DNA from 4 places in the Paenibacillus sp. A3M_27_13 genome. Region 1 is predicted to be linked to each of the others. Evidence: predicted binding sites of a transcription regulator. Region 1 holds the regulator's gene; each other region holds the start of a gene.
What was found. Region 1 encodes Rex, which represses fermentation and respiration genes when NADH is low (regulators of the CRP and FNR family bind a similar motif). Its sites were predicted from a motif close to TTGTGAAATATTTCACAA; they were not measured.
Positions count from the first base shown of each region.

Region 2: the regulator Rex is predicted to act here: its motif matches at 3,229-3,246, upstream of nirB (nitrite reductase large subunit NirB).
Region 3: the regulator Rex is predicted to act here: its motif matches at 3,279-3,296, upstream of NLX82_RS20980 (cytochrome ubiquinol oxidase subunit I).
Region 4: the regulator Rex is predicted to act here: its motif matches at 5,638-5,655, upstream of pflB (formate C-acetyltransferase).

Region 1 is NZ_JANAVE010000001.1:451,419-458,863, forward strand. Features, by position in the region: gene NLX82_RS02060 (AAA family ATPase) at 1-1,188, opposite strand, end outside; gene NLX82_RS02065 (hypothetical protein) at 1,181-1,714, opposite strand; gene NLX82_RS02070 (cell wall elongation regulator TseB-like domain-containing protein) at 2,161-2,685, opposite strand; gene NLX82_RS02075 (amidohydrolase) at 2,723-4,024, opposite strand; gene NLX82_RS02080 (redox-sensing transcriptional repressor Rex) at 4,011-4,664, opposite strand; gene dinG (ATP-dependent DNA helicase DinG) at 4,709-7,445, opposite strand, start outside.
Region 2 is NZ_JANAVE010000005.1:288,560-296,004, reverse strand. Features, by position in the region: gene NLX82_RS19320 (exosporium glycoprotein BclB-related protein) at 1-252, shown strand, start outside; gene nirD (nitrite reductase small subunit NirD) at 324-653, opposite strand; gene nirB (nitrite reductase large subunit NirB) at 693-3,122, opposite strand; gene NLX82_RS19305 (DUF4867 family protein) at 3,382-4,053, opposite strand; gene NLX82_RS19300 (beta-glucoside-specific PTS transporter subunit IIABC) at 4,050-5,909, opposite strand; gene NLX82_RS19295 (DUF7916 family protein) at 6,051-7,010, opposite strand; gene rpiB (ribose 5-phosphate isomerase B) at 7,053-7,445, opposite strand, start outside.
Region 3 is NZ_JANAVE010000007.1:106,313-113,757, forward strand. Features, by position in the region: gene cydD (thiol reductant ABC exporter subunit CydD) at 1-802, opposite strand, end outside; gene cydB (cytochrome d ubiquinol oxidase subunit II) at 802-1,815, opposite strand; gene NLX82_RS20980 (cytochrome ubiquinol oxidase subunit I) at 1,802-3,208, opposite strand; gene NLX82_RS20985 (response regulator transcription factor) at 3,614-5,272, opposite strand; gene NLX82_RS20990 (cache domain-containing sensor histidine kinase) at 5,265-7,055, opposite strand; gene def (peptide deformylase) at 7,221-7,445, opposite strand, start outside.
Region 4 is NZ_JANAVE010000001.1:609,007-616,451, forward strand. Features, by position in the region: gene NLX82_RS02885 (copper amine oxidase N-terminal domain-containing protein) at 1-889, opposite strand, end outside; gene NLX82_RS27505 (hypothetical protein) at 1,243-1,365, shown strand; gene NLX82_RS02890 (hypothetical protein) at 1,378-1,809, opposite strand; gene pflA (pyruvate formate-lyase-activating protein) at 2,533-3,291, opposite strand; gene pflB (formate C-acetyltransferase) at 3,343-5,604, opposite strand; gene adhE (bifunctional acetaldehyde-CoA/alcohol dehydrogenase) at 5,933-7,445, opposite strand, start outside.

The DNA of each region.
Region 1 (7,445 bases):
CGTAGCCCCTGCGAGCGAGATCATAATTTGCTCCTCCAGGAACTGCTTGGTGTATAAATAATGCTCTTGCTGTGGATTGTGGCGCACATAGCCAAGCGCTTTCCCACGAGGGCTAAGTGCTACCTGGCTTACGCTACCGGGACGAACAATTTCGGCCATAATAGCATGTCCTAGTTCATGAATCGCTACACGTTTTTTCTCTTCCAAGGTCGATTCTCGGTCTGTCTTTTCACCCATCATCACTTTGTCAATTGCCATCGACAGATGCTTCTGCCCAATCATTTTCTGATCCTGTCTCATCGCATAGATTGCTGCTTCATTCATCACGCTCTCCAGCTGTGCGCCGGAAAACCCGTAAGATTCCTCAGCAATTTTGTCCAGATTTGCATCTTCCTGAATCGGTTTGTTTTTGGCATGAATTTTTAGAATATGAAGACGGCCCTTCTTGTCAGGCAGATCCACTTGAATATGACGATCAAAACGCCCTGGACGCGTTAAGGCGCTGTCCAGCATTTCTTTACGGTTTGTTGCCGCAATGATCAAAATCCGCGGTGTATCTGCGGAATAAATACCATCCATTTCTGTCAGTAACTGATTCAAAGTCTGATCATATTCTCGTTGCTGTCCACCCTCACGTTTACCACCAATTACATCGATTTCGTCAATAAAAATAATTGCATTTTCCTTCTTTTCCTTGGCTGCACGAGTACGCGCCTCCCGAAACAACTCACGGACACGACCCGCTCCAACACCAACGTACATTTCAACAAATTCACTACCTGAGGCTGCAACAAATACAGAATTAGTGTAGTGTGCCGCTGCCTTCGCCATCAGCGTTTTTCCTGTTCCCGGAGGACCAGTGAGCAAAACGCCTTTTAATGGACGGATACCAAACTTGGAAATTTCATCATGTCGATTCAAAAAATCCAGGGCCTCGCGCAGTTCCTGCTTAGCGCTTTCTTGCCCACCGATTTCCTCAAAAGTCAGCTTGTCCGGACCATTTTTTTTACGTTTACGCTCTTGCCCAGCACCTACGGCCAAACCGCCACGCGCATGCATAAGCATTAACAAGCCGCTGAACATCACGCCAGCAACCAGAAGAGGGATAATATTTACCCCAATAAAAACGAGAAATATAATGGTTACCGGCACAATGCCGATTAATATTTCCTTAATCCATCTAGGCATTAGGCCATACCCCCATTTGCTGAGATTGACGTGGCAAAACGATAAACTTGGTCGCTTTACCTTCGCTGAGTCGGATATAGACATTGTTCGAATCCATATCGGTATCAGCTTTGATACCCGTCTTTTTCTTTTTCATCTGCTCAACTGTAGATGAAATTTGAGTATACTTTTTATTTTCCATCGCTTCGGCCACAGGAAACATAGCCTCAGACCACCATTGATTCAGTGCTGAATTGGAACGATCTGCGATATCCAACTTAATGGTGCGGCTGCCAATGATGGATTGTCCTTTTTGCTTAACCACATCGACCAATTTGGCCACATCCGCCTGCGGTTTGAGATCTAGTTTCAATACAACCTGATCCTGTTTAATATCTATTTGAGCGCTTGTCACGCCTGGATATTGAGATACCAGTTTTTCCAGAGGACTTTGCATTGTAACCTGACGGTAAATGAACCATCCCCCAAATAGCAGCAAAGCTGCCAAAACTGCCGCCACAACGATAGGAACTGCACGCAATTTCAAACAACATCCTCCTCTCAAAATGTAAAACTCAGAAGAAACGGGACGAATGTCAACAAACAACCAAATTGCATGATCTTATAGTGATCAGCAATTCTTTTTTCTATCATTTTTGTCTATCACTTATAAAATATAGTATATCATAACGTATATCTAATATCGAAGGCAATGTGTGGAGGAGTTGTGATGAGGCAAAATCTTTGGTTATGGTGGAGGCGAGACGCTGCGTGTAGGATTTGATCTTACGATCGCTGTTGCCCGCCACAAAGATGAATTTGACCTAGGAGAGAAGATGGATAGGTAAAGATGCTTCACTGGCTTTCAGCCAGCTTTACGGCATAGCAAAACTAAAAGACGTAAATACGATTTTTGTCGTATTTACGTCTTTTTCTTGAGTTTTTAATCATTTACTAGTCATTCATTCAACATTTGCCAATCCTCACACCAGCTCAGTTATTGGGCAAAGTATATTTCACACCCGTCGCTACCCCATCTGAGAAACGATAAAAGGTGTAGTAATGATGACTTCCATCATCGTAAAACAACTGCCACACATATTCGCCATTGAACACACTCGGCTGAAGCCTTACAATTTTTGCACCTGGAAGCTGCTGCTGAATTATTGCCGTCATTTTTTGCTCATCGACTCCGTTCTTCAGCAACTCGGTGTGAACACCGCTATTATCTGCGACAGGTACGTTAGGTTGTCCTTCCACTTTTTGAAAAGGAACCCACACCATTATATTTTCATTCTGTGCATTTTTCCCTTGAACCACCCAATATACCTGATCCCACACAGACTTCCATGTTTGAGTCGTGCTAACCAGACCACCTGATTGCTTGGCCTTAATGATAGCGGCATTTTTCTCAGCCACCTGGTCTTGAGTAACATAGGAATAATACCAGAAAATGCTGACCAGGATCAGTATCACGGCCAAAATGGCGACCGCTATCCATTTTTTCTTATTTTTCAAACCTGTGCTTCCTCTCTAAGGGGATGTGACACCTAAATTAGCGCGACAGCAGCCCTTCAAAGGCGGCTTGTGCCTCATGTTTGATACGTTCCTCGTCCATAGTCAGGCATTCGCCGTTTTTCACAACCTGGCGACCGTCTACCCACACATGAGCCACGTCCTTGGCGCTTGCAGAGTATACCGCATGGGAAATAAGATCTGTACGCGGCAAGAAATGTGCCTGATTCAGATCCAACGCGATAAAGTCAGCCTTGTTGCCTGCTGCCAACGCTCCTACTTCTTTTAAACCAATCGACTTTGCACCGTATTCTGTTGCCAGACGCAGCGCTTCACTTGCAGGAACTGCCGTAGGGTCACCGGATACACCCTTGTGAATAAGTGCCGCCAGACGCATTTCCTCGAACATATCCAGGTTATTATTGCTGGCAGGACCATCCGTTCCGAGAGAAACAGTAACCCCTGCACGCAGCAATTCAGGCACTCTGGCCACACCACTTGCCAGCTTCAAGTTGCTACCAGGATTATGTGAAACCGCTACACCACGTTCAGCCAGTAAAGCTATTTCTTCGTCGTTCAAATGAACGCCATGGGCAACAAGCGAAGGACGGGAGAAAAAGCCAAGCTTATCTAAGTGTGCAACTGGACGCAAACCGTAGTCGCGTACGTTTTGCTCCACTTCGGCGATCGTCTCAGACATGTGCGTATGCAGTGGCAAGTCCAGATCATGCGCAGCTTGTACGAATTTTTCAATAAACGCAGGTGGACATGTGTATGGCGCGTGCGGAGACATCATCGTTGTAATACGCCCGTCTGCTTTACCATGCCAGTTACGCGCAAAAGTCACGGCCTCAGCCAGCTTGATTCGCTGTTCTTCTTCCGAGCAAAGTCCAATTGCTCCACGCATCAGACTTGCACGAATACCTGACTCTTCAGCTACACGAGCCACCTCATCCATATGATCGTACATATCCAGGAAGGTCGTTGTTCCACCTTTCAGCATTTCCAGCACAGACAAGGACGTACCCCAGTACACGTCCGTAGATGTAAACTTGGCTTCCATAGGCCACATTTTCTCCTGAAGCCATACTTGAAGTGCCAAGTCATCTCCATGCCCACGCAGCAGAGACATCGCCGCATGACCATGAGTATTAATCAGACCAGGTAAAAACAATAGCCCCTTACCATCGATCGCTTCCGTCTCTTCCTCACCCGCAGGCAAAGTTTCGCCAATATAAGTAATACGGCTATCCTCCACAATCATAAAACCATGGACTACCCCAGCTTCTGATCCATTTACGGCAAAAGAGCCGTTTTTAATCATCCATTTATTCACTGTCATATTGTGTTTCTTCCTTTCCGTCCTCCAAATAATAAGCGAGGCTAAGCAAATCAGTTGTAAAGTCTGTGGCATGAATCCGAATGTTGGCCGGTGCCTTGAGAGTAGTCGGTGCAAAGTTCAGGATCGCTCCAATTCCGCTCTCAATAAGCCTGTCAGCCACGTGCTGTGCTTCAAAATCAGGTACGGTAATAATCCCGATTCGAATGTTTTTTTCTTTCACAGTCGCTTCCAGTTCATCCATCGGTTGAACGACCAATGTATTGATCTTGGTCCCTACCTTATCCGGAAACGCATCAAATACTGCGACAATCTTCATATTGTCTTTTAAATAAGCGTTATAATTCGAAAGGGCTTGCCCCAGATTACCCGCACCGACCAATACGACATTAATTTGCTGGTCGATTTTCAGGATATGGCGTATTTTCTCAATTAGATAAGAAACATCATAACCGATACCCTTCCGACCAAAATCTCCAAAATAGGCGAGATCTTTACGGATTTGGGCCGGGTTCAAATCTAGCCTCTGTCCCAACTCTTGAGAAGAGACCGTAGCCACCTCCCGTTTGTGAAGTGCATTCAGATAACGTAAATATACGGGTAACCTCCGTACGACAGCCTCTGAAATTTTATCTGATTTCATACTTGCTCCCCCTAATTGTAACGAACATACTTAGTGTCCGTCCGTTATGCCTCTGTCTCCGGGGCGGATTGGAGCCATTCGGCGATGCGGGGCACCATTTGCTCCGATGGCATATGCTCCATTTTTGGTCCCGGTAACGAGTACAAAAAGTGCTTTCCGTAATAGGATTCGATCACACGCGTATCGTAAACGATAACGACCCCGTGGTCACTCGCTGTACGTACTAACCGACCAAATCCCTGTTTGAAGCGAATGACCGCTTGTGGTACAGACAGCTTCATAAATGGATTCTTCTTCTGCTGCTGAAGCAGCTCGCTTTTTGCCTCCAGCAACGGGTGATTCGGCGGTTGAAACGGCAAGCGAACAATGGCCAGACAAGTCAGAGCCTTTCCTGGAATATCGACGCCTTCCCAGAAGCTGCTGGTTCCCAGCAATACAGAAGCTTTGGCTTCCTGAAAACGGCGGGTTAGCTTGCTGCGACTCCCACTGTCCACACCTTGTCCCAGCACAGTAATTTCGCTGGATGCTAAGGCCTCTTTGAGCGGCTCATACACTTGCCGGAGCATCCGATAGGAAGTAAACAGAACGAGCATTCTCCCCCGCGTCGCCTGAGCAGTCGCTCCTAGAGAGCTAACGAGCATATCTACAAAGTGTGCATCTCCTACACTGCCCTTCACGCTTGGGAAATCCCGTGGAATGACCAGCAACACCTGATCCCTGTAATTAAAGGGTGACGGGAGCTGCGAAGTCATCAGCCGCTCTTGATCTGCGGCCTCCTGCAAGCCGAGCTGATCGATCATGTACTGAAACGACTTATCTACCGATAAGGTAGCAGACGTCAGAATAATGCTTCTTTTTTTGTCAAAAAACATTTCTTTCAACTGGCGGCTCACATCGACGGGCACCGCATAAAATTGCAATGATTTACTACGGAATTGCCCACTCGCTTCGAGCCAGTATACGGTTGTTTCATCATCGAGTCGGATAAAAAAGCGCAAATTTTCTCGGATTCCCGCCAAATCCTTGAGCAGACCCGTGATATCTGTAATAAGGCTATCTGCCGCATAATCGTCATGTTCTTCCTTGACGTCCAGCATCAGCTTGTCGCCCTTACGCAAAATTTCGCTCATCGTTACATATAGCTGATTTTCCAAAGCCCCCGCCTGATCCCACTTTGCAGGCTTGGCCGAAGGTTTGAGACGGGAAGAAAACTGTCCTGTTTCACCCGGTGTCGCATCGCTTCGCTCTGGCAACATGCCAAACAGCTTGTCGCTTAGCAGGTCCCAAGTTTCCTTAACCTCTAACACGAGCGGATACATCTGGTCGATGGTTGAAGCCCAATCCGCCGACTTCTCGTGTCCCGATTTTGCCAACTGTTGACGAAGTGAAGGCAGTTGTCCATTCTTGCTGTCTTTGAACAGTCGCGTCAGTGTATGCACGAGTGTGAAATATTTCATATGCATACCTAGGTGCTTACCAGCTACTTCCTCCAGGTGATGGGCTTCATCAATCACCAGATGTTCATAGCTCGGCAACAACTGGTGACTGGCTTTGACGTCTGTGAACAACTTAGAGTGATTCGTAATAACGACATCCGCTATCCCTGCTTCATGGCGTGCACGATGATAATAACATTTGCGGAACCATGGACAAGAACGACCAAGACAGGACTCTGAATCACTCGCCACCGTTTCCCAGAAATCCCCTCCACGGTTGCTCAGATTCAGTTCTTCATCATCACCGGTTTCTGTTAGCGTCAACCAGACGATCATCTGAGCCGCTGTAATTAAGTCTTCCTTCGGCGTCGCGAAGTCTCTTCTGTTTATTTTATGTTCAAACTTACGCAGACACAAATAATGTCCCCGACCCTTGAAAATAGCAGCCCGGAACGGAAACGGAATCACCTTGGTCAGCATAGGAATGTCGCGCTCGCGTAATTGCTCCTGCAGGTTGATCGTATGTGTACTTACCATAACGCGCTGTCCTTTTTTTACACTGTGATACAGCGATGGGAGCAAATAACCGAGAGACTTTCCTGTTCCTGTACCTGCTTCGATCAGCAGATGCTTGTCTTCACTCAGTGCCTGATTTACACCCTCAATCATCTGTATCTGCGCCTCGCGCTCCTCATATTGGCTCAAGGATGAACGCAAATTGTCCCGCACATCATCCATGTACTCCTCAAAGGAAACACCTGAAAGTGGATTCGGGTCATCTTCTCTACGCGGTGCAGCTAGCTCCGTCCAATCTTCCACTTTTAGCGCAAGCTGACGAAAAAACTGATGTCCCTCCAAATCCTGAATAGGATCAAGCTCTTTCTCTTCACGCACCCCATCAAGAAACCATCCAAGGTCACTGTCTTCCTCTGCAAACAAATCACTAAGCCGCTGTATCGTTATCAGAGGTAATGCTTGAAGCTCACCCAGACACTTTAAAAACACCTCAGCGGTAGCCAACGCGTCGCTGTCTGCTTGGTGAGGGCGATCATGCGCCAGCCCGAACTCAGAAGACACAAACCCCAACTGATACGAAGATAGCGATGGAAACATAATTTTCAGAAAATCCATTGTATCCAAGATTCTTCCGCTAAACGGTAAATATCCGCACCGATCCAGAGCGTTTTGCAAAAAATTAAAATCAAACGCCACATTATGACCGACCAGCACAACATCGTCCAGCATAGGCACGAGCTCCATCATCATTTCTTCAAGTGCAGGAGCATCCTTGACGTCATCGTCTGTAATTCCGGTCAATCCAGTGATAAAAGGTGGAATAGATCTG
Region 2 (7,445 bases), on a different contig from region 1:
ACTGCCCAGCTGTTTAGTTCCCCAACACCTAATAACACTTTCACAGCAGTTCCGGGAGCTATCGTTATATTGGCCCCTCCACTGAATGGCATTGTTGCTTTGGGAACGACCTCTAGCGGCATTACTACTGGTTTGGCTATCCCCGTAACCGCACAGACTCGTCTGCTCCTTGTCTTCTCTGCCACAGCTACAGGTATTTCCCTCGTAAACACTATCGTAGGTTATGCAAGTGCAGGCGTCACCATTACCTGATCCAAAAAGAAAAAAGGGCCCAGCAGGATTGTTCCTGTCGAGCCCTTTTTATTTGTATTCCAACAGACGAACTAAACCGTTTCGAACGATATTTTTACTTCTTCTCCCTCTTCACAAACGGCGAACGTTTTAATTTGTCCGTGATCAGGCTCTTGAACGATGCCCGTCTGCAGATCAATTTTCCAGTCATATAAAGGATCATAGATATAATGACCAGATACTATAGCCTCTGTAAGAGGACCTCCTTTGGGATGAGGACTGCTATTTTCAACGGCATAAAGCTCATTCTCCGAAGTGCGGAAAACAGCAATTTCAGTACCTTTGATATGGATGGTACGCCCTATTCTGATCGGAAAATCCTTACTATGACCGACGACAAGCCATTCGGCATTTTTGATCATTTGCTTGATCGCTCCCTTCCTCAGGCATTTTAGATACAATTACACAATAGACGGGGTGACAACCTCGAATAAATTTTTGCGTGAATCCTCATCATTGATGATCTTTTTCCAAGGGTCTTCGACCTGTTGTAATGCAAATTCGATGCGTTCTACTAAAGCTTGTCGATGATCTGTATCATGAACGACAGCCTTCTGAATCTCCTCCAGACCGATCCGTTCCACCCACTCCGAAGTACGTTCCAGGTATTGTCCTGTTTCCCGGTAGAGTTGCATTACGCTTCCTACAATATCAATCAACTCGGCGTCGGTTTTTACTTTACAGAGTGAATCAGCCAACCGCGCTTTAATACCGCCATTACCACCGATAAAGATCTCCCAGCCCCCATCATTACCTACGATTCCGATATCTTTGGTACATGATTCCGCACAGTTGCGTGGACATCCATTAACCGCTAATTTGAATTTTGCCGGGAAATCCAGTCGTTCGAATTTCCGTTCCAACACTTCTCCCATTCCCATCGAGTCCTGTGTGCCAAACCGGCAAAATTGTGATCCAACACAGGTTTTAACTGTACGAAGTGACTTCGCGTAGGCATATCCCGACGGCATATCGAGTTCTTCCCATACTTTAGGCAGATCCTCTTTACGGACACCGATCAAATCCAGCCGCTGTCCTCCTGTTACTTTAACGACCTTAACGTTGTATTTAAGAGAAACATCTGCTATCTTCTTCAAATCTTCTGGGGTCGTTACACCACCGTACATTCTAGGAACAACTGTAAACGTTCCATCCTTTTGAATGTTCGCGTGCAATCGCTCATTTACAAAACGGGAATCTCCCTCATTTTCATAGGTATCCGGGTTAATCATTCCCAGATAGTAATTCAGCGCTGGCCGACATTTGGAGCATCCTTCATCATTATGCCAACCCAGTACATTCATAACTTCACGCGTTGTTGTCAGCCCTTTGGTTTTGATCGCTTCCACAATCTCGTCCCGACTCAAAGTTGTGCAGCCACATATTCCTTGCTTGGCTGACGTCTTGAAGCTGTCTCCAAGAACGTACTGCAGAATTTGCTCTACAACCGGCTTACACCCTCCACAGGAACGCGTTGCTCCGGTACATGCCTTAATTTCATCGACTGTGGTCAGTCCATTATCATTAATCGCATCCACAATCGTCTTTTTGGTTACACCGTTACAGCCACAGACAATTTCATCATCAGCCATCGTTTCAGCGGATAATGATTTCGCCCCGTCCTTGCTGCATCCAGTACCCATGATCTGTCCATATATCTCATCTGTCATCAACGTTTGCTGACGCACATATTTTTGAAGGCTAGCAGATTCGCTCACATCGCCAAACAGTACAGTTCCAACAATCTTATTTTCACGAAGCAGCACTTTTTTGTATGTGCGCTTCCACTCATCCTTTGCCACAATCACCGTATGTTCAGGCTGGGTTATGAATTCGCCAGCTGAGAAAACATCCACTCCTGAAATTTTGAGCTTGGTGGAAACCACCGATCCCATATAACCTTCAGTATCCGCACCTGCCAAATGTTTGGCAATTACACTCCCCTGTTCAAACAGCGGAGCTACCAAGCCGTAACAGGTTCCGCGGTGTTCAACACATTCCCCTACAGCATATACATCCGGCACGGAGGTTCTCATCAAATCATCGACTACAATACCACGGTTCGTTTCCATACCACTTTGCACAGCCACCTGAATATTAGGTTTGATCCCGACGGCCATAACGACCAAATCCGCTTCCAGCTCGCTTCCGTCTGAAAACCGCAGTCCTTGTACCCGATCTTGACCGTACACCTCCGCAGTTTGCATTTGCATAGCAAACTTGATTCCCTGGCGTTCTAGTTCTGTTTTCAGCATCGCAGAGGCTTCCCGGTCCAGCTGGCGTTCCATCAAATCCTCCATTAAATGAACGACCGTAACATCCATACCCAGGTTGACCAAGCCTTTAGCTGCTTCCAGCCCCAATAGGCCTCCACCAATGACAGCTGCCTTTTTAAAGGTCTTTGCTGCCTCAAGCATTGCCGAGCAATCGGCGATATCTCGGAAACCGATGACACCCGGTAATTCTTTACCCGGAATAGGCAGAATAAATGATTGTGAACCAGTAGCTACCAAAGCTACATCATAATCAATTTCCAGTCCGTCTTCGGTGCGAATCTTCTTGTTCTCACCGTCAATGCTTTTCACCATTTTTCCTGTATATAAAGTAATCCCTTGATCCGCGTACCATTGCAAATCGTTCAGTATGATATCATCAATCGTTTTACTACCTTCCAACACATAAGAGAGCATGATCCTGTTATAGTTCGGATGCGGCTCATTTCCCAGGACCGTAATTTCATACTTATCCGTTAATTTCAAAATTTGTTCGACCGTATTGATACCAGCCATCCCGTTCCCTATAACCACAAGTTTTTGTTTACTGTTTATCATATACCGGTTCCTCCATTCATTCGACGATGCTTCCTATCCGACGACATCTCCTACGTTCCTATGAATATTGCTTATGCTTCTATTTTAATGCAGCAGATAGAGCTATATGTGATTAGAATCACAATGTAGTTCAAATTAAAAATATTTAGGGATTTCCCTATTCTGCTTCAAGGGATAAAGGTAAGCAGCTGAAATTGAGTTAAAAAAAAGGACCAGCTAGCTGGTCCCTTAGTTTAATTTATGAATGATGGACTTTGACTCAAATGGGAGAAATATTCAGCAACTTCCCGTGCAGCCCGGGATGGACGCCAGCCGCGATTTTTTCCATCTGTGTACTATGAACCATAAGAAATTTATTTTTCTTAGTCAGCAGTAGGTTCCCCCGGCTACCTTCTCCCGCTTCAAGTGGCATATTCGTTCCTGCCGGAAGGATCACAATCGTCAAATATCCTTCACTGTCAACTTTACAGGGAGCATAATGAAGTGTCGTTGAATATATCTCGACAACCGTGTTTTTAGGCTGAAAAAACACCTGAACATTTGCACTGTCATAGGAATTGTCCTCAATGTCCTGTACTCTGCCGACAAGATGAATACAGTCTGTAGCGGCAATCACCACCTCGCTGCCCTGATGATATTCCAGCCCGGTCAGACCCGTATTCTGACCTGCGCAAAAACCAGCCTGAATTGGAAGTTGGCCGTACACCTCATCTTGAATCCGGTGAATTACACCGAAGTCTTCGAGTTCTGCGACCGAAGGTACATAATGGTTTCCCTGATCGGGTACGCTGGTCGTTTCTTTTGCATACTTGATAAGCTCTGTGGTATTAAAATGAGGCAGCAGCCTTCCATACGGGCGGAATGCTTCGCTCATTACCTCATAAATAACCAAAGGTGCATTGATTTGATTTAGTCTTTCCGTAGTCTTCATAGCTTGACCTCCAGCAATGAATCTCCTGTGTACACTCGGTTATTTCCCAGCACCTTAACGTCAGAGTATTCGGCTGTATTCGTCACAATAATCGGTGTAGTCATGTCATAGCCCAGAGCTTTAATTGCTCCAATATCAAACTCGACCAGCAGTTGACCTTTGGTAACCCGATCCCCTTCTGAGATATGCGTTTTAAAATGCTGTCCTTTCAACTTGACGGTGTCCATACCGATGTGAACCAAGATCTCCGTTCCTCCATCCGATACAATACCAATCGCATGGCCTGTACGGAAGGCATTAGCTATAGTTCCGTTGAATGGAGAGAGCAGTTTGCCATCCTCAGGCACAATAGCAACGCCTTTACCCATGGCTCCAGTAGAGAACACTTCATCAGATATCTCGGATAACGGTTTGACAGTACCCGTCAGCGGGCTGGAAATATTCTCGTTCGTTAGCGCAGGAGCTGGGGTTTCAGCTTCTTTCTTCTCTTCATGGACTGCAATCATTTCTGTTTCCATGGAATCATTAAATCCAAAGAAATACGTAGTAATGGCTGTGAATATATAAGCTACTATAATGGCAATTACAAATCCGGCAAATCCTGTGCCGAAGAATATCGGCAGGGATGCCAAGCCCGGTATACCTGGAGCAATCGCCACGGAACCCGCCGCACCTGTGATTGCCCCGGCGATAGCGCCCCCGATAATAGCCCATACGAACGGTTTTTTGTAGCGGATACTAATCCCGTAGATGATCGGTTCCGTGATGCCAAACAAACCTGTTATCGCTGCAGGCCCGGCAATCGCTCTCACTTTTGGATTTCTGGTTTTAAGGAATACACCCAGTGCCGCACCTGCTTGTGCAAAGTTAGAAGGCGCAAATAATGGTTTCAAAGTATCATGACCGTATACCGCAATGTTATTGTACATGATAGGAATAAACGCCCAGTGCAGCCCCATAACAACTAACATCTGCCACCCGGCACCTACAATGACTCCCGCTACAATCGGATTCAAATTGTATAAGAAGGTGTAGCCCTTAGCCATTCCCAAGCTGGCATATATTCCAATCGGTCCAACCGCGATCAGAGTCAAGGGAACAATGACCATTAGACAGATAAGTGGCGTTATAAAATTTTTCACGCTATCATGAATTACTCTATTCAGGAATTTCTCCAGAATCGATAGCAACCAAATCGCGATAATCACTGGAATAACCGAAGAAGTATAACTCATAAGAACAACTGGAATATTGAAGAACGTAATATCCACTTTATCGTTATACAAAGTAATAATATTCGGGTATACCAGAGCTCCCGCTACTGCAAGCGCTACAAACGTATTCGCTCCAAACTTTCTCGAAGAAGTGACTGCAATCGCTAGCGGCAGGAAATAAAAGATACTATCTGCGGCAGCGAACCAGATCGAATAGACACCACCTGTTTTGGTGAGCCATCCTAACGAGACAAGCATTAATAAAAGCCCTTTCAAAATACCGGAAGCTGCCAGCGCCCCCAAAAATGGTGTGAAAATACCGGAAATAATATCCACCGTTTTGTTGAACCAGTTGCCTTCAGGAGCAGCGGATGCATTCGATTTGTCGTCATCTCCAAGGCTACTGATCTTTAAAATGTCTTTATATACGTCCCCTACCGTATTTCCAATGACCACTTGATATTGTCCACCGTTTTCAACAACTGTAATAACCCCGGGAATATTTTGTGTTTGGTTCTTGTCGGCCTGATCCCTGCTATTTAATTTAAATCTTAACCGAGTGGCACAATGCACCAAGCTAGAGACATTTCCTTCTCCGCCAACGGACGCTAAAATGTCTTTTGCCAGTTTTTCATTGGACATACTGCTCGCTCCTTTAATCCTCATTTGGCATTTTTCTATAAAAGTAAACGTTTACATGGATGGTGGTAATTCAAAGACTCTACGCGCACTCCAAGGAGTACGAAAAGAATATAGAGTCTCTGAATTACACGGGGTCAATCGTTACCGGCTTCTTCCTACCATTCTCTTGATTGTATGTCTGCGTCCTTTAATGGACAGCGCAAGCTGGTATACGTTCTCAGGAAGAGGTGTTCCTGCATAACCACCATCTCCAATGGCATGAATATCCGCGCCCGTCTGTTTCATCATGAGTGCGATCCAGGCAATCGTTTGAACATCTGCCCCTTCAACTGAGCTGTTCAGGAAAGAAAGAGCAAGCGTTCCGGGTTTATATGAATGGACAAATTCTACACATTGTCTGACGTGCTCCACTGTAATACCATGTCTGGAGCCAGGTGCAGGCAACGTAATAACGTCAGCACCAGAATCGATCAAGTCCTTAATAATTTCATTGGAAGGTCTCTCGCTCAGTGGATCCCCCAATACTTTCTCAATGGTTCCGTCTTCCCATTTTCCGGCGCAGATCAGGATTTTGTCTCCCAGTGTTTCTTTTGCCAGCTTGGTAGCCTCAATGATCCGTTCAAAGGTTGTACCTGCGGAAGGATTTCCTCCCAATACGATAAAGTCAGCTCCAATCTCTAAGGCACGCAGGAAGTTCTCTCTGGAAGCGATTCTTCCTTCTTTGGCCTCCACATATTGTTCTCCCGCAACCTGAGCATCCGGGCTTGGACACTCAAAATAAATACCGAGCGGAACACCGGCCCATTCCTTGATTTGCTTCAGGCTATACGGCTTATCAGCCAGCTTGCCATGCTTCATTTCACGCAATCCGATATTGGATTCTTCTTTGACCATATCAAAGCCATTCAGCATAACCATATCTGCGCCGTAAGCTGCTTGGATCTCCGCATTGGTAACGCCATCGACCAGGCCGGAATTCAGCATCACATGATGCTGTCCCATAATGACGCGCCCTTCAGAAGCCAGAATGGATTCTTTTAGATCTGCTGCGCTAAATTTCAAAATATCCGTTTTCGTGCTTGCGATTAATCTTTTTGCCAATGTAATCTCCTCCAAGTCATTTATGTTTTAAGTGGTCGTTCGTCAGCACAAATGCTGTTCCTCGATGTCGGATATCATCTTGATGCGGTCGCCATGGCGTCCTCCTTCAAACTCAGCCTCAAGCCATGATTTCACTATCATTTTCGCCAATTCGCTTCCGACGACACGTGCACCGAATGCAAGAACATTTGTATTGTTGTGCTGCTTGGACAACTGTGCAGAATAAGGCTCGCTGCATACTACAGCCCGAATTCCCTTGACTTTGTTGGCCGAGATGGATATTCCCACGCCTGTGCCGCAAATCAGAATGCCTGCGTCAGCCTGCTTTCCGACCACAGCCTCTGCAACGAGCTTTCCATACTTCGGATAGTCGGTTCTTTCTGAAGTTTGCGGTCCATAGTCCATGACCTCATGACCCAGTTCATTAAGATAAGT
Region 3 (7,445 bases), on a different contig from region 1:
CTACCGAGCCACTAATCAGGCGCAAACCCAAGCCTACCGCGACAAAAGCGACCGATAGCATACTAAAAAAATCGAGGGCAAATGAGGAAAGAAACGCTACCCGCAGCGTGCGCATCGTTGCCGTGCGGTATTGGTCGCTGACCTTCCCAACCGATTCCCCATGCTCTTGGCTACGCCCCAAAAACCTTAGTGTCTGAAGTCCACGCAGCGAATCCGTGAAATGGTGAGATAACAGACGATAGGAACGCCATTGCTTGTCTGCCTGCTTCCGCGCTGCCAAGCCGAGCAAAATAAAGAAGCCCACCAGAATCGGCATCGTAGTCGTCAAAATTACACCTGAAATGACATCCAATGTGAAAACATACACAAGCACAAGTATAGTTACAGCCATCATGTCAATCATTCGAGGAATGGACAGTTCCAAATACGTGCGAAAACGATCCATGCCGTCCAGCGCTAGCGTCACCAACTTGCCGCTGCCTTCCTGCGCTGCAAAACCCGGCCCCCGTTCGAACAAACGTGCAAGCAGACGCTCCCGTAAGGAAGCGCCTGAAGCTTCGGCAAAACGGCCGGCTGTCCGTCGTTGCAGCCAGATCATCGTATGCCTCATTGCAAAAGCAGCGAAAAACAACGCCAGTGACGGCCAAGCCATCACCAGCGGATTTTTATCAAATAAAATCGTAACAGCCTTTGCCAAGAAGACTGCTTGTGCAATCACAGCAGCCCCCTGGAGCAGGGAAAGGGCAGCCAGTAGCAGCATTACTGGCCGAATGCCCTTTAATTCTAACCATGCCTTATCCATTAGTATTCCAAATGATCCTTCTCACTGAGACGCTTATGGAAAACAAAATAGCTCCACGCCTGATAAGCCAGCACAAAGGGTAAAAGCGTTGCTGCAACAATCGTCATGGCTTTCAGTGTGTAATGACTGGAGCTTGCATTATAAATCGTCAAATCAAAAGCACTGTTAATCGAGCTCACCATAAATCTTGGGAACAAACCAACGAATAACGAAACGAAGGTCAGCAAAATCAATGCACCTGTCATCCCGAAGGCCCATCCTTCGCGGCCCTGCTTCAGGAAGTACCACGTCAGCACATAGGCGACAATTCCCACTGCTACCGCAGCATACATAAAGGGACCGCGACGTGCAAATAAATCCGTTGCAAAATAAGTCCATACCACCATGCCAGCGAGTAAAATGCCCAATACCGGAAGAAATTTGGACGCAATCACGCGAGCACGATCCCGTACTTCTCCAATCGTCCGCAGAGAAATGAACGTCAGCCCATGCATTAGGCACATTCCGACCACTGTCAGTCCAATCCATACGGTGTATCCATTGAACACATCGGAAAATCCAGCTTTCAAATCCATGTTTTGCTGAATAGGTACACCTTTCACCAAAGCCGCAAAAGCCATACCGAACAGCATCGGCGGTAGAAAGCTACCAATCAGAATGCAGGCATCCCACGTTCCTGTCCACCATTTCCCTTCAGCCTTGCCGCGGAACTCAAAAGAAACTCCACGCAAAATCAAACCTAGCAAAATAAAGACAAATACCAGATAATATCCGCTGAACATAGTTGCATAAAAATGCGGGAAAGCGGCAAACATCGCACCTGCTGCTGTAATCAGCCACACTTCGTTGGCATCCCAAAATGGACCAATCGTATTGATCATCAAACGTTTTTGTTGGTCATTGCGCGGTACCAATCCCGTGGCCATCCCCACGCCAAAATCAAAGCCCTCCAGAAAAAAGAAACCGGTAAACAACACTGCGATCAATAAGAACCATAAATCATTTAGCGTCATTATTGTCACCCCCTTGGGCAAATGGATCATGAATTACCGTTTGCTGATGTGGCTCGATATCTGGACCTTTGCGAGCCGTACGGTAAAACAGAAATGCCAGCACACCTGTTAAAATTAAATACAATGTGGTAAATGAGATGAACGAGAACAGCACTTCTCCTGCCACAACCGTGGGCGAAACAGAATCTTTTGTTTGAAGCAAACCAAATACAGTCCACGGTTGGCGACCTATTTCGGTCATGATCCAACCAGCAGTATTCCCAATGAATGGAAGGGATATCCCCCATATCATAAGACGGAAGAACCAGCGATGTGAACCTTCCAGCTTTTTACGGAACGTCAGGTAAGTACCGTATAAAGCGAGTGCAATCATGCCACATCCCGCCGCAATCATAATACGGAAGCTCCAGAACGTGGTACGTACTGGCGGGATATAATCGCCCGGACCATAGGTTTTTTCATATTCTGCTTGAAGCTCATTCATACCAGGCACAGAGCCGGAAAATTTACTATAAGATAGAAAACTCAGAGCAAAAGGAACTTTAATTTCAAAGGTATTTTCCTTCTTTTCAGGATCAATACCCGCGATAACTGTCCAAGGAGCGGGGTCACCGCTGTTCTCCCATAAGCCCTCACTGGCAGCCATCTTCATCGGTTGTGTTTTCACTAAATATTGAGCCTGACCATGACCAAACAAAGGAATAGCAATGGCACTGATTAAGGCAACAATAATGCTCAATTTAAAAGAAGGTTTAAAAAAGTCCATATTCTTTTTGTGCATCAGCTTCCATGCACTGATACCCGCGATAAGAAATGCCCCCGTTGCAAAAGCAGCAAACAACGTATGCGGAAATTCCCATAACAGTTGTTCATTCGTTAACAGAGCAGCAAAATCTTTCATTTCTGCACGTCCATTTTGAATCTCATATCCTACTGGACGCTGCATGAATGAATTAGCAGCTAGAATCCACAACGCCGATAACATCGTACCGATAGATACCAGCCACATACAGATTAAATGGACCGTTTTGGACAATCTTTCCCAACCGAATACCCATAATCCGATAAAGGTCGATTCCAGGAAAAATGCAAGTAGCGCTTCAATCGCCAGCGGCGTACCGAATACATCACCCACAAAACGGGAAAAGTCCGACCAGTTCATCCCGAACTGGAATTCTTGCAAAATCCCGGTGACTACGCCCAGTGCAAAGTTAATCAGCAGAAACGTTCCCCAGAATTGAGCCATTTTTTTGTACAAGTCATTTTTTTTGATAACATACATAGTCTCCATAATTGCCACCAATAACGACAATCCAATGGAGATCGGCACATAAACAAAGTGAAGAATCGTTGTGGTTGCAAACTGCAACCGTGCCAAATCCAATACGTCCATGATGTTGCTCCTCCCCCTGCACTTCTCTTAACATTGATTTATAGTGTCTGTAATCTGAAGTCTTCTACATTTGTGATAGTATTCACATTCTTACATATGCAGCGGTCACTTTTTAGAAAATGACTCACTCAACTACCTTCACCATGGTTGTCATGATCCGGCTTCAGATTATCCCCATTATATAGAATAAATTTAAATGAAATAGAATCGAAAATGTGAACATCGTGTCAAATATGTGTCATAACGATGGCGATTTGATGAAAACGGCCTAAACTACATAATAAATGTGACATTTTCGATTGATCTATCCATTTATCCGCCATAAAAAAGAGCCTCTCTTCGTTCGGAGGTCGTACCTCCGACATCTGTAAGAGAGACTTCATAGCGTTAAACCTAGGGATTCTATCAACAGCCATCTGTTCCTCCGTTCTTTTGAACCCGATTACGGTAGGAGGAAGGTGACATTCCAACATACTTTTTAAATTTACTATGAAAATAATCTGCATTCGCATATCCTACGCGTTCCGCCACCTGGTGCACCTTAATTCCTTGAGCAAGCAATTCTCTTGCTCGCTCAATCCTCACCTTATCCAGGTAGGCATTAAAGGCCTCGCCAGTATGACTTTTGAACAGTTTGCCCAAATAGCCACTATTGTAATTGAACATATCTGCCAGTAACTCCAGTCGCAAATTTTCATCATAATGACTATGTATAAAGTCAATCATTTGTTTCATGATGATGCCCTTGCCACCAGATTCAGTCTGGCCAATCCATTGCAACACATGCTCCAGCGAGTGATCCACCAGCTCGCCCAATGTGGAATAAGCATATACATCGATTATAAAGCTGGAGTGCTCCTCTAGCACGGTTCGGCTGTGATCCTGTCCGGCTGCATACTTGTTCAACGCCAGTGTGAATGTTTGGGCGAACGCCGCCTTGATTGCAGATTCTGTGCGATAAATCCGTGGAAATTGGCCTTCCATTTCCTTAATGACACGGGTTGCAGCTTCACTATTAGCCATATCTAGCGCATAATACAGCTTTTCTGCATAACGTAGGGGATCATCTGTGGCACTATCAGACGCTCCACTCCTTTCAGTCTCGACTGTCTCCAATTCGTGTAGGTCTCCGGAAAGCATGGCTCTTTCTGCCCGGAACAAAAACGTACGTTCTAACAATCGTAGTGCCTGCTCAAAAGACCTGGGAATGTCGTTAAGAATGGCTACAGGATCACCGGCAGCCACATAAATTTCCTTTGCCCACGGCTTTAGCTCCTGTCGCCAAGCAGCCAGTAACTGAACAGCATCTTTCTCCGTTTTTAACGTGGCGGGAAGCAAAAGACCCATATATATTCCAGCCTCAAACACGATACCTCTGCCCTGCTCATGGCACAATTCTGTTAGCCGCTGCTTTGCTGCCGCCAGCCGAGCTTGCCGATCCCAGTCAGGAATACGTAAATCGAGCAGAATAACCTGATAGCTACTCCAGTCCAACGCTGGTAACACGGGCTGTTGTCCATGTTTTCCGTTACCGCTTTGATGTTCAGCTTGCTTGGATGCTCTGTGAAGAGAATCGCTGCTTTCCACAGCATTACGAGCATGCTCTTGATGAACCGGAAACAATAGTGCTTCGATCCAATTACGCTCATGGGAAGGCGGACTTCCCCATTTGCCATCTTCTTTCTCGTCCTCAATGTTTTGCCGTACCCGTTTCAACTCTGTCGTCATTTCTTCCTCATCAACTGGCTTCAGTAGGTAGCCATCCACCCCGAAGCCCATGGCTTGCCGTGCATAATCAAAGTCTGCATATCCGCTTAATATGAGAAAGTGAAACGGCTCTCCGTTCTTTTCACGTATGCTTCGTATGACCTCCAGCCCACTCATCCCGGGCATACGAATATCTACAATGACCAGCTCCGGTCGATGCTCTCCGAACTTATCCAGAGCCTCGCGTCCGTTCCCTGCCGTATCGACAATACGGAAGCCACAATTCCCCCAGTCAATAATGGAGGACAATCCTTCACGAATCGCAGGCTCATCATCTACAATCATTGCTTTATACATTCGACTCTTCCCCCCTTGGTATGGAAAAGTATACGGTTGTTCCTTCTTGTAATGCGCTTTCAATATGCAGTCCATAACGTTCGCCGTACATCAATGTTAGACGTTGATGTACATTACGCAGGCCAATACTGCTTCCTTCCGGCTCTTCCGTCCCCCTGATCCGAGCTAGCAGACGGGTCAGTTGCCCAGCTTCCATGCCAATCCCATCATCTTCTACTTTAATTTTTAGCTCTCTTCGTTCTATTGCAATATCTACCTTCACGGTAACTGGCTCTTCCTTATTTTCCAGGCCATGAATGACTGCATTTTCCACCAGCGGTTGTATGATTAAGGGAGGAATCGACAGGTCCGTCGCGCTTTCTTCCAAATTCACTTCATAAATCAAACGATTTCCAAATCTGAACTGCTGAATTTGTAAATAGGATCGCACCATATCCAGCTCCTGTAGTACCGTCGTTTTACCACTGCCAATCTCCAGATTCCGGCGCATCAGCCTGCCAAGCAAACGCACCGTCGTTGCAATTTCCGCTTCCCCATTCAGATGTGCTTTCATTCGAATGGATTCTAACGCATTAAACAGAAAATGCGGATTAATTTGGCTAGCCATCATTTTTAGCTTGATATCCTTTTGTGCCAATTCCAGTCTGTTGTTATGCTCACTCGTCTCATAGACCTGCGCCATGAGTTGGCGAATACTGTTCACCATATAGTTGAAACGGCGGGATAAATCCCCGATCTCGTCCCTTCCCTCCACACTCGATACCACATGAAAATCGCCCGCGGCTACCTTACCCAGTTCATAGCTCAACCGCTGTAGGCGTTTGGTAATCAGCCAGGAAATGATGGTGATCAGAATCAGTGCCATAACCAGCACCGCAAGAACACATAGAGCACCAATCAAGCTAATTCGGTTGGCTCCCTGTACAATATGCTCCGTCGAAAACACTGAAATAATCGTAAATCCGCTCACACTGGAGGCGGGCAGCAGCTCATCCACGATGATGTTGGAGGACTTTCCGTTGATTTTCGCTTCATATATTCCCTTACCCGCACGCTGAACATCAAAGCCCAAATGTAAATCTCCCAACGTCTGACCCACCGACTGCGGACGAGTAGCTGCGACCACAATACCATTACGATCTGCAATCAATGTTTCAAAGGGCTCCTTGCTCAGCATATGATTCAACTCGGTCTGACTCAGCGATATCATCAGAACTCCCTTGGTATTGTATTCGGGAAATGGAATTTGCCGTACCAGGCTCAGGCGATTAACCGGGTTATCTTCCTTATCATGAATGTAAAACCAGTTAATCGCCGTCCCCTTCAAAGCCGTTTGGAACCACTGCTGCCGCTCAATGTTAGAGTCCACTGGAATAAACTCCAGATTATTGACAAGCGTCGGATTGTACGAATAGAACCGGATGGTAGCAATCTCTCTATATTGCTGAGTATACTCATTAAAATCCTTGTATTGATGATACGCATTCATCAGCTCCACCATACCCGGATACCGTCTGTTCGCCATCTCCCTCAACCTCTTATCGAACATGAGCCCATTTGAAATATCCGTTGGCACACGCAGTAAATTTGCCGTCTGGCTCTTGATCTTTTCCACATTGTTTACTGTCTGGGCAATTGCACTATTCAATGCCTGCTCTCGCAAATAAAAAGTAACGCAGCCGCCTACCACCAGCACCGGGATCATGACAATCAGTACATAGGAGAACAGCAGCTTATTCCGCATACGCATATTATTCATCAGAAGCCGTACTCCACGATTCATGTCATCCCTCCCATAAGATAAGCGCTTACATTTTTGTGTATTTTCACATCCTCTATCACGAGCTACATGTTTCCAGTTTAAAGCTTCGTAACCTCTATATCCATATTTTTTTGCAAAATTAAAAAAATGTGGCGAACGGAGTCACCACACTTTACGGATCATGAGCTATTTACGTACAAAAGGTTCGATATGCACTCCCTGCGGCAGCTTGTGCGGATCTTCCGGATTGATACGGTCATAGAACATAATACCGTCCAAATGGTCCATTTCATGCTGTACTACAATCGCTGCATAACCTTTGAAAGTCAATAGCTCCTGTGTTCCGTCTGGCAAATTGGCCTTAATACGAATTTTTTCATAACGAGGTACATATCCGGCTACGTACCGATC
Region 4 (7,445 bases), 160 kb from region 1:
AGGTAACTACATATGTACCTGGCTCCTGAAATACGTCCTGCTTCCCTTCCCAACGTTGGTTCACAATCGGAAGACCTGTAGGAGAAGATTCCTTCGTCAAATACGTAACTTGGGTTTCGCCCGCATAGATATCTTTTTGTTGAACCGTGAAGGAAGCTTTAGGCTTCTGATTCAAATCCATGATAACTTGTTTAGTCGTATTATTCACAGTATAAGGAATATTTAAGGCCTGTGTAATCGAGGTCAATGGCACCATAAATACGTTCTTTTGCTGAAAAGCCGGTCCCTTCATTTGTCTGGCTTCACCGTTAACCGTATAAACCTTGCTGTCTGTTTTGAAGCGCATGACATTTGTTCCTTGTGTGATTACGGTTTCTTTGGTGGCAGTGTCATAACTAAACTGCAATCCGACACGGCTGACAAGAGAACGGATAGCTACATAGGAAACTCCGTCCTTAACAGTCATCGGCTGAGTTGCTGTGTACACCTGTCCGTTTTGTTCCATTTTCGCGCTGTTTAAGTACAAAATCAATTGATTAGCACCCATGGATGTTGGAGCTCCACCAGGATTGGTGATCGTTCCGTCTCCACCGTATACATCATTGGATACGTTCGATCCGTTGGTTGTATTCGTAGGCAGGCCAGTCAGTGGATCATTGGATACGCCTGTATTATTAGGTGTCACCGTGTCATTTTGTGTGCTAGTTCCATCTTGAACTCCGATGCTATTCTGAACGCCTGAATCAGCAACATTGGCCTGAGCCTGCTGTGCGCTAACCGAATCGGTGGATTGAACGGTTGTTGATGCTGCTTCTGCTCCTACAGGGGCTACTGCGGCCACCTGAGCCACCGCAAGAGCGGTGAGCATGGTCCATTTCTTGAAATTCATTGTCTGTCTCCTTCTATCACCAAATTATTATCATTCCCGTAAAAAGTCATACTATTAGACGCATCAGTTGTTAAAAAGTTTCTGGAAATTTTGCTGATCATGAAAAAAAGGGAACTTTCTCCTGTGACTGCAAAAACTAAAATAAATAGAATAATCCCCTGATACGCTAATAATCTATTAAATAAGCAAGCTATCAGGTAGCATTAGGGATTTTTTCAGTGTTTAATTTATTTCATCAAAAAAACTCTCAATTGAGATGAAGCCCTTATTATATACTAAAATCATTTTCATAACAGTACTTATATTAAAAAGCTATGTATAAAAATTCAGGCATGGATGATGGAAATAAAACTATGAAAAATAAAGAAAAACGAAGTGAAAAAGTTACTTTATCGTTAAAGCAACATATCCCTTTTTGTTTACTTGAAAAAGAAAAGGGTGTCCAAGTCATCAAATCGACTTTAGACACCCAATAAATAATTTATATATTAAGGCCAAGTTAGAGAAAAAGTTCCGTTATTATTATAAGTTTGTACACGAACTGTATGATACCCATATAAACCACTCACATGAAAACTAGTTCCTTCACTTGGATTTCTATCACGCTGGTAGACATGTCTACCGTTACTATCATAAATGTCAATACTGTACAAATCTGAATTGCTAAGAGTCGTATAAATCTGAATATCCAGAGACCCATTCAAATAAATAGATGCAGAAGTTTGACCAAGTTGATATGATCTTGATCCTTGAGGTGTAACTGCACTCTCATTTATTAATGTTTGTTCAATAAATGATTGCGGACTTGAATTTGAGTTAACCACATTTTCTTCAGCATAGGTTTGTTGAGTAGGTATTAAACTTAAAGATAAAGTGAGAGCTGAGAGAGCAGTTAAACCTAACAACTTAGATTTTTCCATTGTTTCTTGTCTCCTTTACTTTTTTATATTTCACAAATTTATAGTATAATATTTAGGCGAAAAAGTAAACAAATTTTTCCTTATTCATATATATTTGTGTTTTTGATATAATGATTTTATAAATATAGAAATAATTTTAAAATATAAAACAATTGAAATCCGAACTCCTCATTTTATTAACTTATAAAAAAATATATTGTTTACAGAGCGAAATTTCTACGTTGTTCATTTTCTATGTATCTTAACCAAATTGCAGTGTAATATATCTTTAAGACTAAATTAGTAGATACTTACGGAAGTAACTTTGTATCTATCAATCGTTAGTATCTAAAGCCTATTTAATAAGTGAAATGTAACTATACAATTATATAATTATTTCATTTAAGGCTGTCTAAGATGCTAATCTTCGACTAGTCAGAACTCAAAGCATATGCATCTTAAAAAAAGTGATTAGATAACACTAGGTTACAGCCTTCTTTTACACATCTCAATACTAAAAAGTAGTACTTTTACCAGAGTAAGAACAAGCTGATTCAAGCCAGCCAAAGATATATCTATTCTATAAACTCAATATTTCAAGATAAATTAAAACAGCGCGCACCGTTTTAATATTGGTACACGCTGATTACTTATCTTTTTTTATTTTTATCTACTTAACAGAGTTAATAAACATTATTAACAGTTCTTACGCTATCTTTTTATTTAGTATAAACTGGTCCCAAATTATGATGGACGACAGACAGCATTCTTTCCTGCAGTCTCCAGACGACCCTCTTCAATGAGTCGGTAAGCACGTTGAACTTCTTCATCTGTAGGAGATGGAACTCCCTCCAACGGATACACCTTACCGAGCATTTCCCACTTGTAAACACCCATTTGATGGTAAGGTAATATTTCGAATTTCTCGACTCCGTTCAACGTTCCGATAAACCGTCCCAAATTCAATAAATCTTGCTCGTCATCATGAATACCCGGTACAAATACGTGTCTAATCCACATTTTGCGCCCTTGCTCAGACAACCAGCGAGCCGTACTTAGCATACGGTCATTAGACTTGCCTGTAAGCTTAATATGCTTATCATTGTCAATATGCTTAATATCCAGTAGCACCAAGTCTGTTACGTCCAGCAGTTCATGGATACGGCCCGCGTCATTAAAGCCGTTACTGTCCAGTGTCGTGTGCAAATTCCACCGACGTTTCACTTCTTTGAACAGCTCTGCGACAAAATGAGCTTGCAGCGTCGGTTCTCCACCGGATACGGTCAATCCGCCTCCTGAAGAACGGTAATAGGCTAAATACGGCTCAATCTCAGCCAATACCTCCTCCAACGTCATTGGATTACCTTCATTCAAGGCCCAAGTGTCCGGGTTATGGCAATATTGACATTTCAACAAGCATCCTTGCATAAAGAGCACGAAGCGGATGCCGGGACCATCGACGGTCCCGAAGGTTTCCAATGAGTGTATGTGACCTTTCAACATGTTGCATCATCCTTCCCGCATCCGCTATGCGTGCGTCATTGTAATACTTATTTACATTGTACCGTGGAAAGTACGGTTAATAACATCCAATTGTTGTTCACGAGTCAGCTTGATAAAGTTAACGGCATAGCCGGAAACACGAATCGTCAGCTGTGGATAGTTTTCTGGGTGTTCCATTGCATCCAACAGTTGTTCGCGAGCAAACACATTGACATTCAGATGATGTGCGTGGCTTCCAAAGTAGCCATCCATCATCGAAACAAGGTTTGTTTTGCGTGTTTCTTCTTCTTTACCCAGTGCTTTAGGCACGATGGAGAAGGTGTTCGAGATACCATCTAGACTGTGTTCATAAGGCAATTTAGCCACGGAACTCAGAGATGCCAAAGCACCTTTTTTATCACGGCCGTGCATTGGGTTTGCCCCTGGTGCAAACGGTTCGCCTGCTTTACGTCCATCCGGTGTTGTACCTGTTTTCTTACCGTAAACCACGTTAGAAGTAATAGTCAGTACAGATTGAGTAGGAACCGCATTACGATAAGCTTTATGCTTGCGAATCATGCTCATGAAGCTTTCTACCAGTTCCACAGCGATGTTATCTACACGGTCATCGTTGTTACCGTAGCAAGGGTATTCGCCTTCGATTTCAAAGTCAACTGCAATCCCTTTTTCGTTACGGATTGGTTTAACTTTTGCAAATTTAATGGCACTCAAGGAGTCGGTAGCAACTGACAGACCCGCAATACCACAAGCCATGGTGCGGAGAATATCACGATCATGCAACGCCATTTCAATGCGTTCGTAGCTATATTTATCATGCATGTAGTGAATAACATTCAAAGTGTTCATGTACAGTTTTGCCAACCATTCCATCATAGGTTTGAAGCGGCTCAACACTTCTTCATATTCCAGAACTTCGCCTGTAATGGCTGGGAATTCAGGCCCTACTTGGACGCCAGATTTTTCATCTTTACCACCGTTAATTGCATACAGCAGAGCTTTAGCCAAGTTGGCACGAGCACCAAAGAATTGCATTTGTTTACCGATTTTCATTGCCGATACACAACAAGCAATACCATAATCGTCTCCATAAATCGGACGCATCAGATCGTCATTCTCGTACTGAATGGAGCTAGTTTCAATAGAAACTTTCGCACAATATTTTTTGAAGCCTTCAGGCAATTTTTCCGACCACAGTACAGTCAGATTCGGCTCCGGTGCAGGTCCCAGATTGTAGAGGGTGTGCAGGAAACGGAAGCTGTTTTTAGTTACCCGAGTTTCTCCAGTTACGGACATACCACCAATGGACTCAGTAACCCAAGTTGGATCTCCACTGAACAGTTCATTATAGTCAGGTGTGCGCAAGAACTTAACAATACGCAATTTCATAACAAAATGATCGACCAGTTCTTGAGCTTGTTCTTCTGTCATTGTACCCTCTTCCATATCACGTTGAGAGTAAATATCAAGGAAGGAAGATACACGTCCTAAGGACATTGCTGCACCATTTTGTTCTTTGATTGCTGCAAGATATCCAAAATATACCCATTGGAAAGCTTCTTTCGCATTGTTAGCAGGTTTTGAGATATCAAAACCGTGTTCAGCAGCCATTTGTTTCAGTTCATTCAAAGCACGAATTTGTTCGGAAATTTCCTCACGCAGACGAATTACGTCTTCTTCCATGGAATCAACTTCAAGGCTTTTCAGTTGCAGTTTTTTATCTTGGATCAAGAAGTCTGCACCATACAAAGCTACACGACGATAGTCACCGATAATACGACCACGACCGTATGCATCTGGGAGACCAGTAATGATACCAGCTTTACGAGCTGCTCTCATTTCATCTGTATAAGCGTCAAATACACCTTGGTTGTGAGTTTTACGAATATGAGTGAAGATATCAATGATACTTTCCGGTACTTCAAAACCATAGGCTTTGCAAGCGTCGATCATCATCCGAATTCCACCAAACGGCTGCAAAGAGCGTTTGAATGGAGCATCTGTTTGTACACCGACAATTTGCTCTTTATCCCGGTCTAGATAACCCGGTTTATGTGAAATAATAGTGGATGGCGTATTCACGTCTACATCAAGCACGCCGCCGTTTGCCAACTCTTTTTTGGTAAGATCGGATACAATATCCCACAATGCAGTTGTGTTGGCGGTAGGACCAACCAAAAATTCTTCATTGCCAACATAAGGTAAGATATTAGTTTCAATAAAATCGTTGACGTTGACTTCTTTAGTCCATTTGCCTTTTTTAAAACCTCTCCAGCCAGATTGTTGCTCTTGTAATTCTCTCTCAATCACCGACATGTAAATCCCTCCAAATTGTTTGGTCTTCCGGACTTGTGATTTTTTTCACGATAAAGCTATTTCTTGAGCCCGGCCTGTTCACCGATGCCTTACGCTCAGTGTCGGGACCTTTCTTACACCCTTATTGTAGAATAATGATAGAGTGTAGTATGTGATAAAAATCACAATATGAGTGATTTTTATCACTTTATTTTCCCTAGCTTCGCGCCTATATCCTTAGCCTTGCCGTTCACCTCCCTTCCCAAACCAACAGGCCCTCTATATAGAGAGCCTGCATCGGTATTGAACGAGAAAATGCTTTTTCACAAGCCTCTTCGTACCTATTATATTATTGGTCAAAACGTCCGTAGAAGGCATTGCGATAGACATCAGCCAACTCCGTAACCAGTGGCAACTTCGGATTCGCAGTTGTACATTGATCTTCAAATGCGCGGTCAGCCAGATAGTCTACACGTGATTCGAAATCCTTCGCATCGAAACCGATTTGTTGGAACGATTCCTCGATACCGAGTGTTTTGTTCATCTTACGGATTGCTTCGATCAAGCTGTTAACCCCTTCTTCGGTGGTGCGTGCAGGCAGTCCCAGTATGCGCGCGATTTCTGCATAACGCTCATCCGCAACAAAGTGCGAATATTTAGGGAACGAAGCAAATTTTGTCGGTTTTTTCGCATTATAGCGAATAACGTGCGGCAGCAAAATGGCATTCGTGCGGCCATGCGCTGTATGGTATTGTCCACCCCATTTATGTGCAAGACTGTGGTTAATACCCAAGAATGCATTAGCAAACGCCATACCAGCAAGTGTGGAAGCATTATGCATTTTTTCACGAGCCAGCTTATCACCGATCAGAGCCGATTGTTCTAGGTATTGGAATACCAATTGAATGGCTTTAATTGCCAGACCATCTGTGTAATCATTAGCCATTACGGACACGTAAGCCTCGATAGCATGTGTCAGAACGTCCATACCTGTGTCCGCTACAGCTGTTTTAGGCAGCGAATATACAAACACTGGGTCAATAATTGCCACATCAGGAGTCAACTCATAGTCAGCCAGCGGGTACTTCGTGTTACCCAGGTTTTTGTCCGTAATTACTGCAAACGATGTAACTTCGGAACCTGTACCCGAGGTTGTAGGGATAGCTACAAATTGTGCTTTTTGGCCCAGACGTGGGTACTTGTAAATCCGTTTACGGATATCCATGAATTTTTGTTTTAAGTTATTGAAATCAGTATCTGGATATTCATAGAACATCCACATGCCTTTAGCCGCATCCATTGGCGAACCGCCGCCCAGTGCGATGATGCAATCCGGTTGGAAACGTCTCATCATTTCTGTACCACGTTCTACCGTAACTGTCGATGGATCTGGCTCTACTTCAGAGAACACTTCGATAGCTACCGGTGTTTGGCGTTGATGCAGATAATGAATAACACGATCCACATATCCCAGTTTTACCATCATAGGGTCCGTGATAATGGCTACACGTGTGATATCAGGCATTTTAGCAAGATACTGTGTCGAATTTTTTTCAAAATAGATTTTGGAAGGTACTTTGAACCATTGCATATTCACCGTCCGTTTCGCCACCCTTTTCACATTAATCAAATTGACTGCCGATACGTTCGACGAAGTCGAGTTACGACCGTACGAACCGCAACCGAGTGTCAACGAAGGAAGATTGGTGTTGTAAATGTCGCCAATCGCACCATGTGTGGAAGGTGCATTTACAATGATACGTCCTGTTTGCAGACGGTTTGCGAAGCGAGCGATAACGTCCTCATCGTTCGAATGAATAGCGGACGAGTGGCCCATGCCCCCGAATTCCACGACTTCAGCA